3 regions of the Formivibrio sp. oc-25 genome follow, and region 2 is predicted to be linked to each of the others. Evidence: predicted binding sites of a transcription regulator. Region 2 holds the regulator's gene; each other region holds the start of a gene.
The links. The regulator sigma-54, encoded in region 2, starts transcription at its own class of promoters, with help from an activator protein. The targets are predictions, from matches to a motif close to CTGGCACGCTTCATGCTT.

Region 1: flgJ (flagellar assembly peptidoglycan hydrolase FlgJ) is a predicted target of sigma-54. The motif match lies at 1,740-1,757, and genes of this name have one in related genera.
Region 3: glnA (type I glutamate--ammonia ligase) is a predicted target of sigma-54. The motif match lies at 2,617-2,634, and genes of this name have one in related genera.

Annotation. Positions count from the first base shown of each region.
Region 1 covers NZ_JBVVOL010000007.1:67,129-72,172, reverse strand. The annotation lists gene AC0KVQ_RS06530 (flagellar basal body L-ring protein FlgH) at 1-489, shown strand, start outside; gene AC0KVQ_RS06525 (flagellar basal body P-ring protein FlgI) at 500-1,585, shown strand; gene flgJ (flagellar assembly peptidoglycan hydrolase FlgJ) at 1,794-2,717, shown strand; gene flgK (flagellar hook-associated protein FlgK) at 2,748-4,916, shown strand; gene flgL (flagellar hook-associated protein FlgL) at 4,947-5,044, shown strand, end outside.
Region 2 covers NZ_JBVVOL010000011.1:15,023-20,066, forward strand. The annotation lists gene lptB (LPS export ABC transporter ATP-binding protein) at 1-586, shown strand, start outside; gene AC0KVQ_RS09215 (RNA polymerase factor sigma-54) at 593-1,996, shown strand; gene hpf (ribosome hibernation-promoting factor, HPF/YfiA family) at 2,036-2,359, shown strand; gene ptsN (PTS IIA-like nitrogen regulatory protein PtsN) at 2,453-2,926, shown strand; gene hprK (HPr(Ser) kinase/phosphatase) at 2,907-3,851, shown strand; gene rapZ (RNase adapter RapZ) at 3,848-4,735, shown strand; gene AC0KVQ_RS09240 (NusG domain II-containing protein) at 4,704-5,044, shown strand, end outside.
Region 3 covers NZ_JBVVOL010000006.1:119,723-124,766, forward strand. The annotation lists gene AC0KVQ_RS05945 (Rdx family protein) at 1-130, opposite strand, end outside; gene AC0KVQ_RS05950 (HAD family hydrolase) at 410-1,033, opposite strand; gene glnA (type I glutamate--ammonia ligase) at 1,124-2,533, opposite strand; gene AC0KVQ_RS05960 (rhodanese-like domain-containing protein) at 2,865-3,317, shown strand; gene aroE (shikimate dehydrogenase) at 3,417-4,229, shown strand; gene mtgA (monofunctional biosynthetic peptidoglycan transglycosylase) at 4,229-4,936, shown strand; gene AC0KVQ_RS05975 (serine/threonine-protein kinase) at 5,020-5,044, shown strand, end outside.

The sequences.
Region 1 (5,044 bases), on a different contig from region 2:
CGCGACGTGGGCGATACCGTGCTGATTGCGATCGAAGAAAATCTGACAGCCAGCAATAAATCGAATACCAGTGCCAGCCGCAGCAGTAGCGCGAGCATCAGTGGCAGTGCTTCCATCCCTTATTTCCCCAATGCACTGGAGAAATTCTTCTCTTCATCGCTGACCGGTTCTGGCAGCAATTCATCGAATGGCAAGGGTGAAACCAGCAATACCAATACCTTCAGGGGTTCGCTGGCGGTATCGGTGATTGAAGTGCTGCCCAATGGATACCTGGTCGTGGGCGGAGAAAAGCGGGTCAACGTCAATGGCGAAATCAACAATCTGCGCCTGACCGGCGTGGTCAACCCGCGTGAAATCAAGGCCGGCAATACCATTTCGTCGACTCGGGTCGCCGATGCGCGAATCGAGCAGGTGGGTGAGGGTGTGATCGCCGATGCCAATACCATGGCCTGGCTGGCACGATTCTTCTTGTCCGTGCTGCCGCTGTGAGGAGATAAGCATGCGTCGATTCTTGTTGTTGCTGTTGCTGGTATCAGGGCTGGTTCATGCCGAAAAGATCAAGGATCTGGCCAGTTTTGCCGGTGTGCGCGATAACCAGTTGGTGGGCTACGGGCTGGTGGTGGGTCTGGATGGCAGTGGTGACCAGACTACCCAGACACCTTTTACGGTGCAGTCAGTGACCAATATGCTCACCAGTATGGGTGTGCAGGTGCCTACGGGCGGGAACCTGCAGCTGAAGAATGTGGCTGCCGTGACGGTGACCGCCACGCTGCCGGCATTTGCCCGGCCAGGGCAGCCGCTGGATGTCACGATTTCCTCGATCGGTAATGCCAAATCCTTGCGCGGCGGTACGCTACTGATGTCGCCATTGAAAGGTGCGGATGGTCAGGTGTATGCCATGGCACAAGGCAATGTGGTGGTGGCGGGTGCCGGTGCCTCGGCGGGAGGCTCCAGTACCACGATCAACCAGCTGGCCACTGGCCGTATTCCGAATGGTGCGACCGTGGAGCGGGCGGTGCCGACGCAGCTCGGCAGCGGCGAATTCATTCAGCTGGAATTGCTGAGCACCGATTTTACGACCGCATCGCGCGTGGTGAATGCCATCAATACCCGCTACGGTGGGATTGCCGCAGCGCTGGATGGCCGGGTGATCCAGGTGCGCGCGCCACTCGATTCCAATATGCGCGTGAGCTTTCTGGCCGGATTGGAAAACCTGGAAGTGACCCCGGCGCAAATGTCACCCAAGGTGATCATCAATGCGCGAACCGGTTCAGTAGTGATGAATCAAAGCGTGACGGTTGATCCCTGCGCCATTGCGCATGGCAATCTCACCGTCACCATCACGACCGAGAATACGGTATCCCAGCCGGCACCCTTGTCTGCCGGGCGGCCGCGCACGGTTCAAAATAGCGAAATCATGATCCAGGCCGACAAAGGCCCGATCGTGCGTCTGCCGCAGGCCACCAATCTGCGCGATGTTGTCCGCGCCCTCAATGCCGTGGGTGCAACCCCGCAGGATCTGCTGGCCATTTTGCAGGCCATGAAATCGGCTGGTAGTCTGAAGGCCGAGCTCGAAATCATCTAAGAAACTGTCCACGATCTTGCTGCGAAGCCGTGATCAGGGCTCATGTGCTGCTCAAAATCCTCATGTACTCCCTGTACATTCCGGTTTTTGCGCTGCTCTTCACCCCGCTGACGGCTTCTCGCTACAGATCCTGAGCAGGTTCTAATCAATGATGCCGGCACGCTCCTTGCTTTAATGGGTTACTTCCCGTTGAAGCAAGAGTTTGTCGATGTCCTTGCCCGCATCCGTTAATACTGTTTCGCAAAATCTGGCGTTTGATCCAAACGGGATCAATGCCTTGCGCCAGACATCCCGCAGTGCCGGGGATGCCGGTGTGCGCAATGTTGCCAGGCAGTTCGAGGCGCTGCTGTTGCAGCAGATGCTCAAGTCCATGCGCGAGGCAGGACAAGGCTTTGCCGATACGCAAAGCAGTTCCATGCGCCTGTTCAACTCCATGCAGGATCAGCAATTTTCCCAGGCGCTGGCCATGAAGGGCGGGGCTGGGCTGACTGATGCCATCGTTCGCCAGATTCAGCAGCAGAGTGGCCAAGCCGGCCAGCGTTCGCGAGATGCCACCAGTTTGACCGGGTTTCCTGTAATCGGAGCGGCGGCAAGTGCTGCCCGGCAGGCGGCAAAACCTGCCGCCACGACGGCAGCCGGCGGTGGCCTTGCCGATCGCTTCCTGGAAAAGTTGTCCGGTGTGGCGCAGGAAGTTTCATCTTCGCTCGGTCTTTCTCCAACGCTGGTGCTGGCACATGCAGCGCTGGAATCAGGCTGGGGAGGCAAATCCATCAAAAAGGCCGATGGCTCGGAAAGCTACAACCTGTTTGGCATCAAGGCCGGCAAGGATTGGAATGGCAAAGCCGTGGATGTGCTCACGACTGAATTTATCGATGGACGCATGCAAAAACGCATTGAAACCTTTCGCGCCTACGATTCCTATGCCGATGCATTTCAGGACTACGCGAGTCTTCTGAAGCGCCGTTTCGGCGATGCCATTGGTGCCGGTGCCGATGGAGTAGGTTTCGCACGAGCGCTGCAAGCCAATGGCTATGCCACCGACCCCAACTACGCGAACAAGCTGGCAAAAGTTGCGCAGAGCGTTGCCACGCGGCTTGCCGCCCGTCAGTCCGCATCAAGTCAGGTGGCTTGAGGCCGATAAGAAAAAGAGAGGAGCAGCAATATGGGATCATCCGTTTTCACGATCGGCCTTTCCGGGCTCAAGGCCGCTAACCTGGGCCTGACTACCGCCGGGCACAATATCGCCAACGTCAATACGCCGGGCTATTCCCGCCAGTCGATCCAGCAAAGTGCGCCTTATCCGCAGATGTCAGGCAGTGGCTATGTCGGCCTGGGTGTGCGCGTGGACAGCATTACCCGCAGCTATGATCAGTTCCTTACCCGGCAAGTGCAAACCACCCAGGCCAAGGCCAGCTACTACGAAACCTATTACAGCCATATCGCCCAGATCGATAATCTGGTAGCGGACAGCAGTGCCGGTGTGTCGCCGGCCATCCAGGATTATTTCTCTGCCGTGCAGAATGTGGCGACCAATCCTTCCAATTTGCCGGCGCGCGAAACCCTGCTTTCTTCCGCGCAAACCATGCTGAACCGTTTCGAGTCGGTGAACCAGCAACTGGCAGATCAGCGTACTGCGCTCAATGGCGAGATCACCAATGCGGTAGCCGGTATCAATTCGTACGCCAAGCAAATTGCCGATCTCAACCAGCAAATCGTACTCAGCAGTGGGACGGGTATTCCCCCCAATGATCTGCTCGATCAGCGTGATCAGTTGGTGAAGGAGCTTAATACCTTGGTAAAAGCCTCCACGGTCACGCAAAGCGATGGCAGCATCAATGTCTTCATCGGTACCGGGCAGAATCTGGTTGTTGGCGGGGAAACATTTTCGCTGGGTGCAGTAGGCTCTCCGGATGATCCACAATCCACAACCGTGGTTTACCAGCAAAACGGTAATACGATTTATCTGCCGGAGAATGCACTGGGCGGCGGCGAATTGGGTGCCTTGCTGGATTTCAGAACCAATTCGCTTAACCTGGCGCAAAACAATCTTGCAATGGTGGCCGTGGGCATGGCACAAATGCTCAATGCCCAGCAGCGCGCCGGTATGGATCTGAATGGCAAGCTCGGACAGAACCTGTTCGATTTTTCGCGCGCCAGCAGCTTTACCGCAACGCTGGGTGGTGTTGATATCAGCGTTTCCTCACCGGAAAGTGCGATTCCAGCTTCGGATTACAGCCTTGCCTATGACGGTGTCGGCAACTACACACTGACCCGGCTTTCTGACAAGGCAACACAGAGTTTCACCACTGCGCAAATGACAGCCGGATATACTGCGCTGGGCGTAACGCTGCAGGCAGCCGCAACACCTGCGGCAGCGGCCAGCACCGACTGGTCATTTCCTCCTGATATCGGTTATGTGACGCCCAATTCGATGAATACCGGTTCGGCGGCATTGAGTGGCTATATCAGTGATATCGCCGATTTGCAGCCCAGCGATTACGAGCTTGGCTTCGATGGCAGTCAGTACATCCTGACCCGACTATCCGATAACAGCAAGACTGCATCAGCCACCATGCCGCTGACGGTGGACGGGTTGACCTTGAATCTCACTGGCAGTATGGCCAGTGGCGACAGTTTCACTATCAAGCCGTATGAAGGTTTCATCGATTCACTGAGCGTGCGCATTACGGATGCGCGCGACATTGCCGCGGCATCGGCCATGAAGCTGACTTCGGGTTCCGCCAATACGGGTAGCGCTTCGCTGACGCAGCCATTGGCCGATACGCCATCGACCTCAACCACCGATGCTGCAGTCAATCCGGCATTGCGCAATCCTGTGAATATTGCATTCACAGCGGCAGACAGCTTTACGGTAACGGATAGCGTAACCGGGTCGGTAACCACCCATGGCTATACGGCAGGCATGACGCTGAGTGTAAATGGCTGGAGCTTGAAGATTACCGGGCAGCCGGCTGCCGGCGATACGTTTGCGATTGGCGCAAACACGGCAGGCACGGCGGATGGCAGCAATGCGCTCAAGCTGGCGGCGTTACAGACAACGAAACTGTTGTCCAACGGTACGGCCAGCTTCGAGCAGTCCTACAGTCAGATGGTAGCGCAGATCGGAGTGCAGACCGGCGAGGCCAACATCATGGCCGAAGCGCAGGGCACCATGCTGAGTCAGGCGGAAACCGCGCGCGATTCGGTCTCCGGCGTGAATCTGGATGAAGAAGCGGCCAGCCTGTTGCGCTACCAGCAAGCCTATATCGCGGCCAGCAAGCTGATCCAGATTGCGCAGCAGGCATTTGAAGAAATTGCCAACATTGTTTGATTGATCCGGTATTCATGAAGGAGTGCGATCATGCGCATCGCCACCAATACGTTATTCAATATCAGTACCAGCGGCTTGCAGAAGCATCTGTCTGATCAGGCGCGCCTGCAGGAGCAACTCTCCAGCGG
Region 2 (5,044 bases):
CTACATGATTCTGGGGCTTGTGGCACTTGATGGCGGCAAGATCGAGCTCGATGGCGTGGATATCACCCGCCAGCCCATTCACAAGCGCGCCCGTTTGGGGTTGGGATACTTGCCGCAGGAAGCCTCGATCTTTCGCAAGATGACGGTCGCCGAGAATATTCGGGCAGTGCTGGAGTTGCAGGAGATCGAGCCGGAAGAAGTTGAAACGCGCCTGGATGATCTGTTGCACGACCTGCATATCGGACATCTGCGTGACAGCAACGCCTTGGCCCTATCGGGCGGCGAGCGCCGCCGTGCCGAAATAGCCCGTGCCCTGGCCGCCAGTCCGCGCTTCATCTTGCTGGATGAGCCATTTGCCGGTGTGGATCCGATTGCCGTGATGGATATCCAGCGCATCGTGCGCTTCCTGAAAGAGCGCGGGATTGGTGTGTTGATCACCGACCACAATGTTCGCGAAACACTTGGAATTTGCGATCGGGCTTACATTATTTCCAGCGGTGAAGTCATCGCGTCCGGCTCGCCGGATGATATTGTCAACAATGAAAGTGTGCGCAAGGTCTACCTTGGCGAACACTTCAGAATGTAAGCAGTAATGAAACAATCCCTGCAATTGCGCATTGCGCAGCAGCTCAATCTGACGCCACAACTGGCGCAATCGATCAAGTTGCTGCAACTCTCTACCCTTGATTTCCAGCAGGAAATCGAGCGCTTCCTCGCGGAAAACCCACTGCTCGAGCGAGAGGAGGGGGCGGCGGACAGGGAGCATGAATCCACCCAGAGCGATACGCCTGCTGCGGAATCCGAGCGCGAAGCGCCGGAAATGGAAGCGGGTGAGTTGCGCTGGGATGATGTGCGCAGCGGTAACAGTCGCAGTGATGATGACGAAAATGATCCTGCGCTCAATGTGGCACAAAGCCTGAGCTTGCGTGAACACCTGATTGCCCAGGCCGGCCTGTTGCCACTGGCGCCGCGCGAACGGGCTTTGCTTGAACTCCTGATCGATGCACTGGATGATGATGGCCTGCTGACGCAGCAGCTTGAGGAAATCCTGTCGCAGGTGCCGCTGGATGTACGCGAGGAAATGGAAATTGACGAGGACGATCTCGCCATTGCCTTGGCCTATCTGCAACAGCTTGAACCCATCGGCGTGGGTGCGCGCGATTTGTCCGAATGCCTGCGGTTGCAGTTGTTGCAGCAACCGCAAAGCCCAGCCAGGCAGTTGGCGCTTGATATCGTGCGCGATCATCTCGATTTATTGGCTGCGCGCGACTACACTAGAATCAAAAGGCAGCTGCAATGTGGTGATGAATGCCTGAGGGAGGCACAAACCTTGATCACGGGGCTCAACCCCCGTCCCGGTGCGGATTGGTCCGCAGACTCCCCGCGTTATGTCGTCCCTGATGTGATCGTTGATTGTTATCGTGGTGCCTGGCGCGTGCGGTTGAACGAGTCCGCGATGCCCAAGCTGCGAGTGAACGAGATGTATGCCCGTATCCTGCAACAGGAAAGCGGCGCAGGATTGGCGACACAGCTGCAGGAAGCTCGCTGGCTGCTCAAGAGTGTAGAACAGCGCGGGCAGACCATCCTGCGGGTGGGTCAGGCAATCGTAGAGCGGCAACGGGCTTTTTTTGAACATGGCGAAGAAGCAATGCGGCCGCTGGTGCTGCGCGATATCGCCGAACAGCTGGGCTTGCATGAATCAACGGTTTCGCGGGTGACGACCCAGAAGTTCATGCTCTCGCCGCGCGGTTTGCTGGAGTTCAAGTATTTCTTCGGCAGCCACGTTGAAACCGAAGCGGGCGGAGAGTGTTCGGCGACGGCAATCAAGGCGCTGATAAAGAAACTGGTCCAGAATGAAAACAAGAACAAGCCCCTGTCCGATGGGGCGATAGGTGAAGAACTCGCAAAGCAAGGGATCGTGATTGCGCGACGAACCGTTGCCAAATACCGGGAGGCATTGCTGATTCCTCCCGTCAACCAGCGCAAGAGCTTGTAAGTACAAGGCCTTGTCAGGCTTATCATAAGGAGACGTACCATGAACCTCAACATTAGCGGCCATCATGTGGAAGTAACCCCGGCGATCCGTGACTACGTCATTGCCAAGCTCGAACGCGTGACGCGTCACTTTGATAACGTCATCGATGTGGGCGTGATCATCTCCGTGGACAAGTTGCAGCAAAAAGTTGAGGCTACCGTGCATGTGCGCGGCAAGGATATTCATGTCGAGTCGATCGATGCGGACATGTATGCGGCCATTGATTTGCTGGCCGACAAGCTTGATCGCCAGATCGTCAAGCACAAGGAGAAAATCCAGAATCACCGTAATGAGAGCATGAAGCATCAAGAAGTTGCTGAATAATCCAGCAGCGGGCAAGGTACGGGAACGCCGCGAGTCGTTCCCGTTTTTCTTTGCGTTACAATATCTAACATTTGAACCTGATCCATTCCAGCCATGAGCCTGATCAACAAGATCCTCCCGTCCAGCAATATTTTCCTGGATTTGGAGGTCGGCAGTAAAAAACGCGTGTTCGAACACGTCGGCATTCTGTTTGAGAACAGCCACGGTATTGCGCGCAGCGTGATTTTCGACAGCCTGTTTGCCCGGGAAAAACTGGGCTCGACCGGTCTTGGTCAGGGTGTGGCCATTCCGCACGGGCGCATCAAGGGGCTGAAAGAGGCAACGGGCGCCTTTGTCCGGCTCAAGGAGCCGATTCCGTTCGATGCACCGGATGGCAAGCCGGTTTCGCTGATTTTTGTGATGTTGGCTCCGGCCAACGCCACGGATCTGCATCTGCAAATTCTCTCGGAACTGGCACAACTTTTTTCCGACAAACAGATGCGGGATCAATTGCTGGCTGTGAGTGATGCCGGTGAAGCATGGAAACTGATCTCCACGTGGGAACCTTATGCCGCAGATTACAGTTAGGCAGCTATTTATCGATAACGCCGAGAAGCTGCGGCTAACCTGGGTGGCGGGCCAATCCGGCGCCAACAACCTGCTCTCCAATGACGCATCAGAACAGAAACCGTTGCTGTCTCTGGTGGGCCATCTGAATTTTGTCCACCCCAATCGGATTCAGGTGCTCGGCGTGGCCGAGATCGCCTACCTGGCCGGCCTTTCGCCCGAGTCGCAACAGGAAGGGATGAACCGCCTGTTCGCTAACGACATGGCCGCCATGATCGTGGCCAATGGCCAGCAGGTGCCGGATGTTCTCAAGGATGCAGCGGAACGGCATCATGTACCGCTGCTGACCTCGCCGGAATTGTCGCCCTACCTGATGGAGGTTTTGCGCTTCTATCTTTCCAAGGCACTGGCGGTTTCCACCCATCTGCACGGCGTATTCCTGGATGTGCTGGAAATGGGCGTGCTGGTGACGGGCGAATCAGCCATGGGCAAGAGCGAGCTGGCGCTGGAATTGATCTCGCGGGGTCATGGTCTGGTTGCTGATGATGTGGTCGAGGTCTATCGCACCAATCCGGAAACGCTGGAAGGCCGTTGCCCGCCGATGCTGCGTGATTTTCTGGAAGTGCGGGGTATCGGGGTGCTCAATATTCGCTCGATTTTTGGCGAAACCGCAGTGCGTCCACGCAAGAATCTGCGTCTGATCATCCATCTGGCCAAGGCCAGCGGTGAAACCCTGGCACCGATCGATCGCCTGGAAATGCAGGCCGCAACCCAGGAAATTCTGGGCGTGCAGGTACGTAAACTGGTGATTCCGGTGGCTGCCGGCCGTAACCTCGCGGTGCTGGTGGAGGCTGCTGTACGTAACTATATCCTGCAACTACGTGGCATCGATTCGACGCGCGAGTTCATCGAGCGCCACCAGAAATTCATGGAAATGGGTGAATGAACACCGGGCAGCAGGTCGTGCTGGTTTCCGGGCTTTCCGGCGCCGGCAAGAGTGTGGCGCTGAAATCACTGGAAGATCTGGGTTATTACTGTCTCGATAACCTGCCTGCACCCTTGTTGACCCAGGCAGCCTCGCTACTGGATCGCGACGGTTATCCCAAGCTGGCTATCAGCGTTGATGCACGTAGTGCCCATAACTTGTCTTCCCTGCCGCAACAGATCGAAGTGCTGCGCTCAAGCGGACGTGACTTTCGTCTGTTGTATCTGGAAGCGCAGGACGAAACCCTGATCAGGCGTTATTCGGAAACCCGCCGCAGCCACCCGCTTTCTCAGGGCACCCTGACGATCAGCGAGTGCATACAGCTGGAGCGCCAGATTCTGGGTGAGATTCGCGAGGTCGGGCATGTGATCGACACCACCGGCCTGAGTGCGCGCCAATTGCATCGCTGGATACGCGAGGTGGTAGCACTGGATCGTTCGCGCCTGACCGTGATTTTTGAATCATTCGGGTTCAAGCATGGCTTGGCGCTGGATGCCGATTTCGCTTTCGATGCACGTTGCCTGCCCAATCCCTTTTATGAAATTCCTCTGCGGCCGCTGACCGGGCTCGATGCGCCCGTGATCGAATTCTTGCAATCCCATTCGCAGGTGGGCTTGTTCGGCGAGGATATCCGGACTTTGCTGGAACGCTGGTTGCCCATCTTCGAGCAGGACCAGCGCAGCTATGTCACGGTGGCGATTGGCTGTACCGGTGGGCAGCATCGCTCCGTTTATCTTGCCGAACAACTCGGGCGTCATTTCCAGACGCGCTGGCAGGTGTTGGTACGCCATCGCGAGCTGGCGCAAATTTCGCATGCACAAACCGGTGAATCCCACCCCGGCTGACTGGCAGCCAGGTCACTGGCGCGGCTGGCTGGGCTTGCTGCGGCCGGGAGACTGGCTGGTATTGATACTGGCTAGCCTGTTGGTTGTCGCATTGATTCCGCTGGCGTGGCAACACGACCGGGCAGCGCGTGTGCGCATCTATCAGGATGGCAAACTGTTTGGCGAATATGATCTTGATGCGCCGCGCATTGTTGAAGCACATGGACCGCTCGGTGCCACGGTGGTCGAGATCAATAATGGCCAGGTGCGCATTGCCAGGGATCCCAGTCCACGGCAGTATTGTGTCAAGGCCGGCTGGTTGTCTGCGGC
Region 3 (5,044 bases), on a different contig from region 2:
GCAGGGCAACTTCGCCCAGTTCTTCGCTGAAGGTGGTCAACAGTTCTTGCGCCAGCCAAGCGGCGCGTAGCAGCCAGTTGCAACGGGTGCAGTAGTGGATAACCACGCGGGGTTTGTCTGTGCTGTTCATGACGATTTCCTCAGAGCCTGTTCACGATCATTTTACCGCAGCGTTCTGTGCAGTGCCGGATAGAGGCCAAGGCACAAACCGTGCCGTGGTACGTGTACCACAAGCGGTTTGTAACGCCGGCGGCTGCCGGCAATGCCCGGAACCCGCCGGGCCAGGCAGGAAAATGGCCATCCACTGCATTGAACGTCTTGGAAATAACCCGTTATTGCCAGCGTCGTTCGCCTTGTGGCTAACCCTTTTCCTGTCTGGCGCTGCGGTGAAAAGATCGTGAACAGGCTCTCAGGTTGGCAGGCCAAGTATGCGCAATTCCAGATGCGAGTGCCGGTCGTTGCCGTGATGTACGCCATGCCAGCCCAGTGCGCGAGCAGCCTGCACGTTGTGTTCGACATCGTCGATGAAGACGAGTTCTTCGGGTTGCAAGTCCGGCAAATCGCGCGCGATGCGATCGAACATCAGGCGGTAGAAAGCCGGATCGGGCTTGATCAGGCCGATTTCGCCCGATACCAGAATGTCGCGGAAACGGCTAAGCAGCGGGAAATTGGCGCGCGCATAGGGGAAGGTTTCCGCCGACCAGTTGGTGAGCGCATACAGCGGGATGCCTGCAGCATCCAGTGTTTCCAGCAGCGCCAAACCATCCGGCAGCGTGCCGGCGAGCATCTCGGGCCAGCGCGAGTAGAACGCCTCGATCAGGTTGGCGTGCTCGGGGAATTGCCGCACCAACAGCGCCGTGCCCTCCGCAAGCGATCTGCCGGCATCCTGCTGCACATTCCAGGTGCTGTTGCAGACATGTGTGAGGAAATAGCGGCGTTCATCCGCATCCGGGATTAGCGCACGGTAGACATATTCGGGGTTCCAGTCGACCAGAACTCCACCCAGGTCGAATACGACGGCGCGGATAGACATGATGGCAGCCTGCGATAAAAAAGGGATTCTACGAAAAACAAAGCCCCGTGCCGAGACACGGGGCTTTGCGACAGCGGTAATCCGAGTGGATTACAGGCTGTAGTACATGTCGAACTCAACCGGGTGAGTCGTCATGCGGGTACGGTTCACTTCAGCCATCTTCAGTTCAAGGTAGGCGTCGATGAATTCGTTGCTGAACACGCCGCCACGGGTCAGGAACTCGCGGTCTGCGTCGAGTGCAGCCAAAGCTTCTTCCAGCGAGGCACACACGGTCGGGATCAGCTTGTCTTCTTCCGGCGGCAGATCGTACAGGTTCTTGTCGGCCGGATCGCCCGGGTGGATCTTGTTCTGGATACCATCCAGACCGGCCATCATCAGGGCGGAGAAGCACAGGTACGGGTTGGCCAGCGGATCCGGGAAGCGGGTCTCGATACGGCGAGCCTTGTCGGACTGCACGTGCGGAATGCGGATCGAAGCGGAACGGTTGCGAGCCGAGTAGGCCAGCTTGACCGGCGCTTCGTAGTGCGGAACCAGACGCTTGTACGAGTTGGTGCCCGGGTTGCAGATGGCGTTCAGTGCCTTGGCGTGCTTGATGATACCGCCGATGTAGTACAGGGCGGTGTCGGACAGGCCGGCGTAGCCGTTGCCTGCAAACATGTTCTTGCCATCTTTCCAGATCGACTGGTGCACGTGCATGCCGGAACCGTTGTCGCCAACGATGGGCTTCGGCATGAAGGTGGCGGTCTTGCCGTACTGGTGAGCCACGTTGTGGATCACGTACTTCATGACTTGAGTCCAGTCAGCACGTTGTACCAGGGTGCTGAACTTGGTACCGATTTCGCACTGGCCGGCGGTAGCCACTTCGTGGTGGAACACTTCAACCGGGATGCCCAGCTCTTCCAGGATCAGCACCATGGTGGCGCGGATGTCTTGCAGGCTGTCAACCGGCGGAACCGGGAAGTAGCCGCCCTTGACCATCGGACGGTGACCGGTGTTGCCACCTTCGAATTTTTCGCCGGTGGCCCAGGCAGCTTCTTCGGAATTGATCTTCACGAAGCAACCGGACATGTCGGTGTTCCAGGTGATGCTGTCGAAGATGAAGAATTCTGGTTCCGGACCGAAGTAGGCGGTGTCGCCAATGCCGGTGGACTTCAGGTAGGCTTCAGCGCGCTTGGCGATGGAACGCGGGTCGCGGTCATAGCCCTTGCCGTCGGACGGTTCGATCACGTCGCAGGTGATGAATACGGTCGGTTCGTCGAAGAACGGGTCGATCTTGGCGGAAGCGGGGTCCGGCGACAGCAGCATGTCGGAAGCCTGAATGCCCTTCCAGCCAGCGATGGAGGAGCCATCGAAAGCGTGGCCGTGTTCGAACCACTCTTCATCCACAACGTGGGACGGTACGGTTACGTGTTGTTCTTTGCCACGGGTGTCGGTAAAACGCAGGTCAACGAACTTGATATCGTTTTCCTGGATAAGCTTGATTACGTCGGCTGCCGCCATGTTTGATTCTCCTTGTTGAGAGACTGAAATTTGATCTGATTCAATAGACGCCGAAACATCGCGCAGGCGCTCGGCGCGTTATGCAGCAGAATTCATGCCAGCTTTGTGCATTGGGCGTCGCTATTGTGCCACAAGGACTTAGCCCGCTGCACGAGCCAATCCATGCACCAATTTATGACATTTGATTTGATCTTGCACTGTTTGGGTGCGTTTCGGCCGGCTGTCATTTTTGCTGGTAAGCATTTCCGTATCGAACGATAAAATAAAACAAGAGCCCAACAAGCCTGGCCGGATAAACGGCATATTCAATGAATAATGGAGACACACCGCAATGAGCCAACTCGCCCACATCCTGCAACTTGCCCGTGAACGGGCAGACGATTTCGATTTGCCTTATTCCGGTGCGGTCACGCCGCAAGAAGCCTGGGCACTGATGCAGGGCCTGCCCGGCGTGAAGATTGTCGATGTCCGCACACAGCCGGAATGGCAGTTTGTCGGTGTCGTGCCACAGGCGGAACTGATCGAATGGAAACGCTATCCGCTGATGAGCTTGAATCCGGATTTCCTGACCCGGCTCAAGGCCGTGGTGGATCGTGAAAGCATGGTGCTGTTTCTGTGTCGCTCAGGCGTGCGCTCGCACGAGGCAGCAGCGCTGGCGGCGCAGCATGGCTATACCGAGTCCTACAATATTCTGGAAGGTTTCGAGGGCGACAAGGACGAGAATCAGCAGCGTGGCAAGTGCAATGGCTGGAAGGCTGCGGGGCTGCCCTGGATAAACATGTAGGGTTTCCCTCTGTCCTGGATCTATTGCAACAGATCCAGGGCAGCTCTTGGCTAAGCCCGGTGTAGAATTCGCCCTTTCAAAATTTCGCAGGGTCGTGTCATGCGCCTCGCCATTTTTGGCAATCCGATTGCCCAAAGCAAATCTCCGCTTATCCAGACGGCCTTTGCTGCCCAGTTTGGCCTCAAGGATTTCGAGTATGGCCGTATCCTGGCGCCGCTCGATGGTTTTGAAGCTGCCTTGCGCCAGTTCATTGCCGAGGGCGGCCAAGGCGGCAATGTCACCGCGCCGTTCAAGGAAGAAGCCTTCCGGCTGTGCGATCGCCTGAGCCCGCGTGCGCAGGCCGCACAGGCGGTGAATACGCTCAAGCTCGAAGCGGATGGCACGCTGGTGGGCGACAATACCGATGGCATCGGTCTGGTCATGGACCTGCGCCGATTCTGCCTGCTGGTGGGTAAGCGCGTGCTGTTGCTGGGTGCTGGCGGCGCCTCGCGCGGGGTGATCCTGCCGCTGGCGGCTGACTTGCCGGCCGAGATCGTGATTGCCAATCGTACCGCCAGCAAGGCTGCCGATCTGGCCAGTCAGTTCAGTGCGCAGATCCGCGTACCGATCAGTGGGGTGGGGCTCGATCAGGTCGAAGGTGCCTTTGACGTGATCATTGATGCCACCTCCGCCAGCCTGGGTGGCCAGGCGTTCCCGCTGCCAGCCAGCGTGTTTGCGCCGGGCTGCGTGGCCTACGAGATGGTCTACGGCAAAGGGGAAACCCCCTTCATGCAACGTGCCCAGGAAGCGGGCGTGACGCAACGGGTCGATGGCCTGGGCATGCTGGTATTCCAGGCCGTGGAAGCCTTCGAGGTCTGGACCGGCTTGCGTCCGGATGCCCAGCCGGTCTTCGATCTGTTGCGTGCTGCCTGATGGCGCGTCGCAAGCTGACGTCTGCCGGCTGGATTGCCCGGATACTGTTGGCAATCCTGCTGCTTTTCCTGTGCTGGAATGTCTGGATTCTCGGCCATGTACTGTGGTGGCGCAGCCATAATCCGTCCGAGACCGCATTCATGGAAGAGCAACTGGATCGCCTGCAGCAGAAAAGGCCCGACGCTGAATTGCGCCACAAATGGGTGCCGTACAACCGCATCTCGGGGCATCTCAAACGCGCGCTGGTGGCCAGCGAAGATGCCAAATTCCTCGAACATGAAGGTTTCGACTGGGAGGGTATCCAGCTTGCCTGGGAAAAGAACCTGAAAAAGGGGCGTATCGTTGCCGGCGGTTCGACCATCAGTCAGCAATTGGCCAAGAACCTGTTTCTTTCTTCCAAACGCACCCCGTGGCGCAAACTGGAGGAAGCCCTGATCACGGTGATGCTGGAGGCGGTCATGGATAAACGCCGTATCTTCGAGATCTATCTCAATGTCATCGAGTGGGGCAATGGCGTATTCGGGGCGGAAGCCGCTGCGCGCCACTATTTCCGCAACAGTGCATCCACGCTGACCCCGGCACAGGCCGCCCGGCTGGCGGCGATGGTGCCCAACCCGCGCTATTACGATACCCGTCGCAATGATTCGAGAATGCTGCGCAAGGCCAGCATCATCCAGCGGCGCATGTCTTACGTCGATGTGCCTTGAATCGGATCACCTATCAGTTTGGCCCGATGGCAGCTATAGCTGAGAACAGGTTCTGAAATCGGGCAGGTTGAACGGAACGCGCAATGAGCATGTTGATGATAGGGGTCA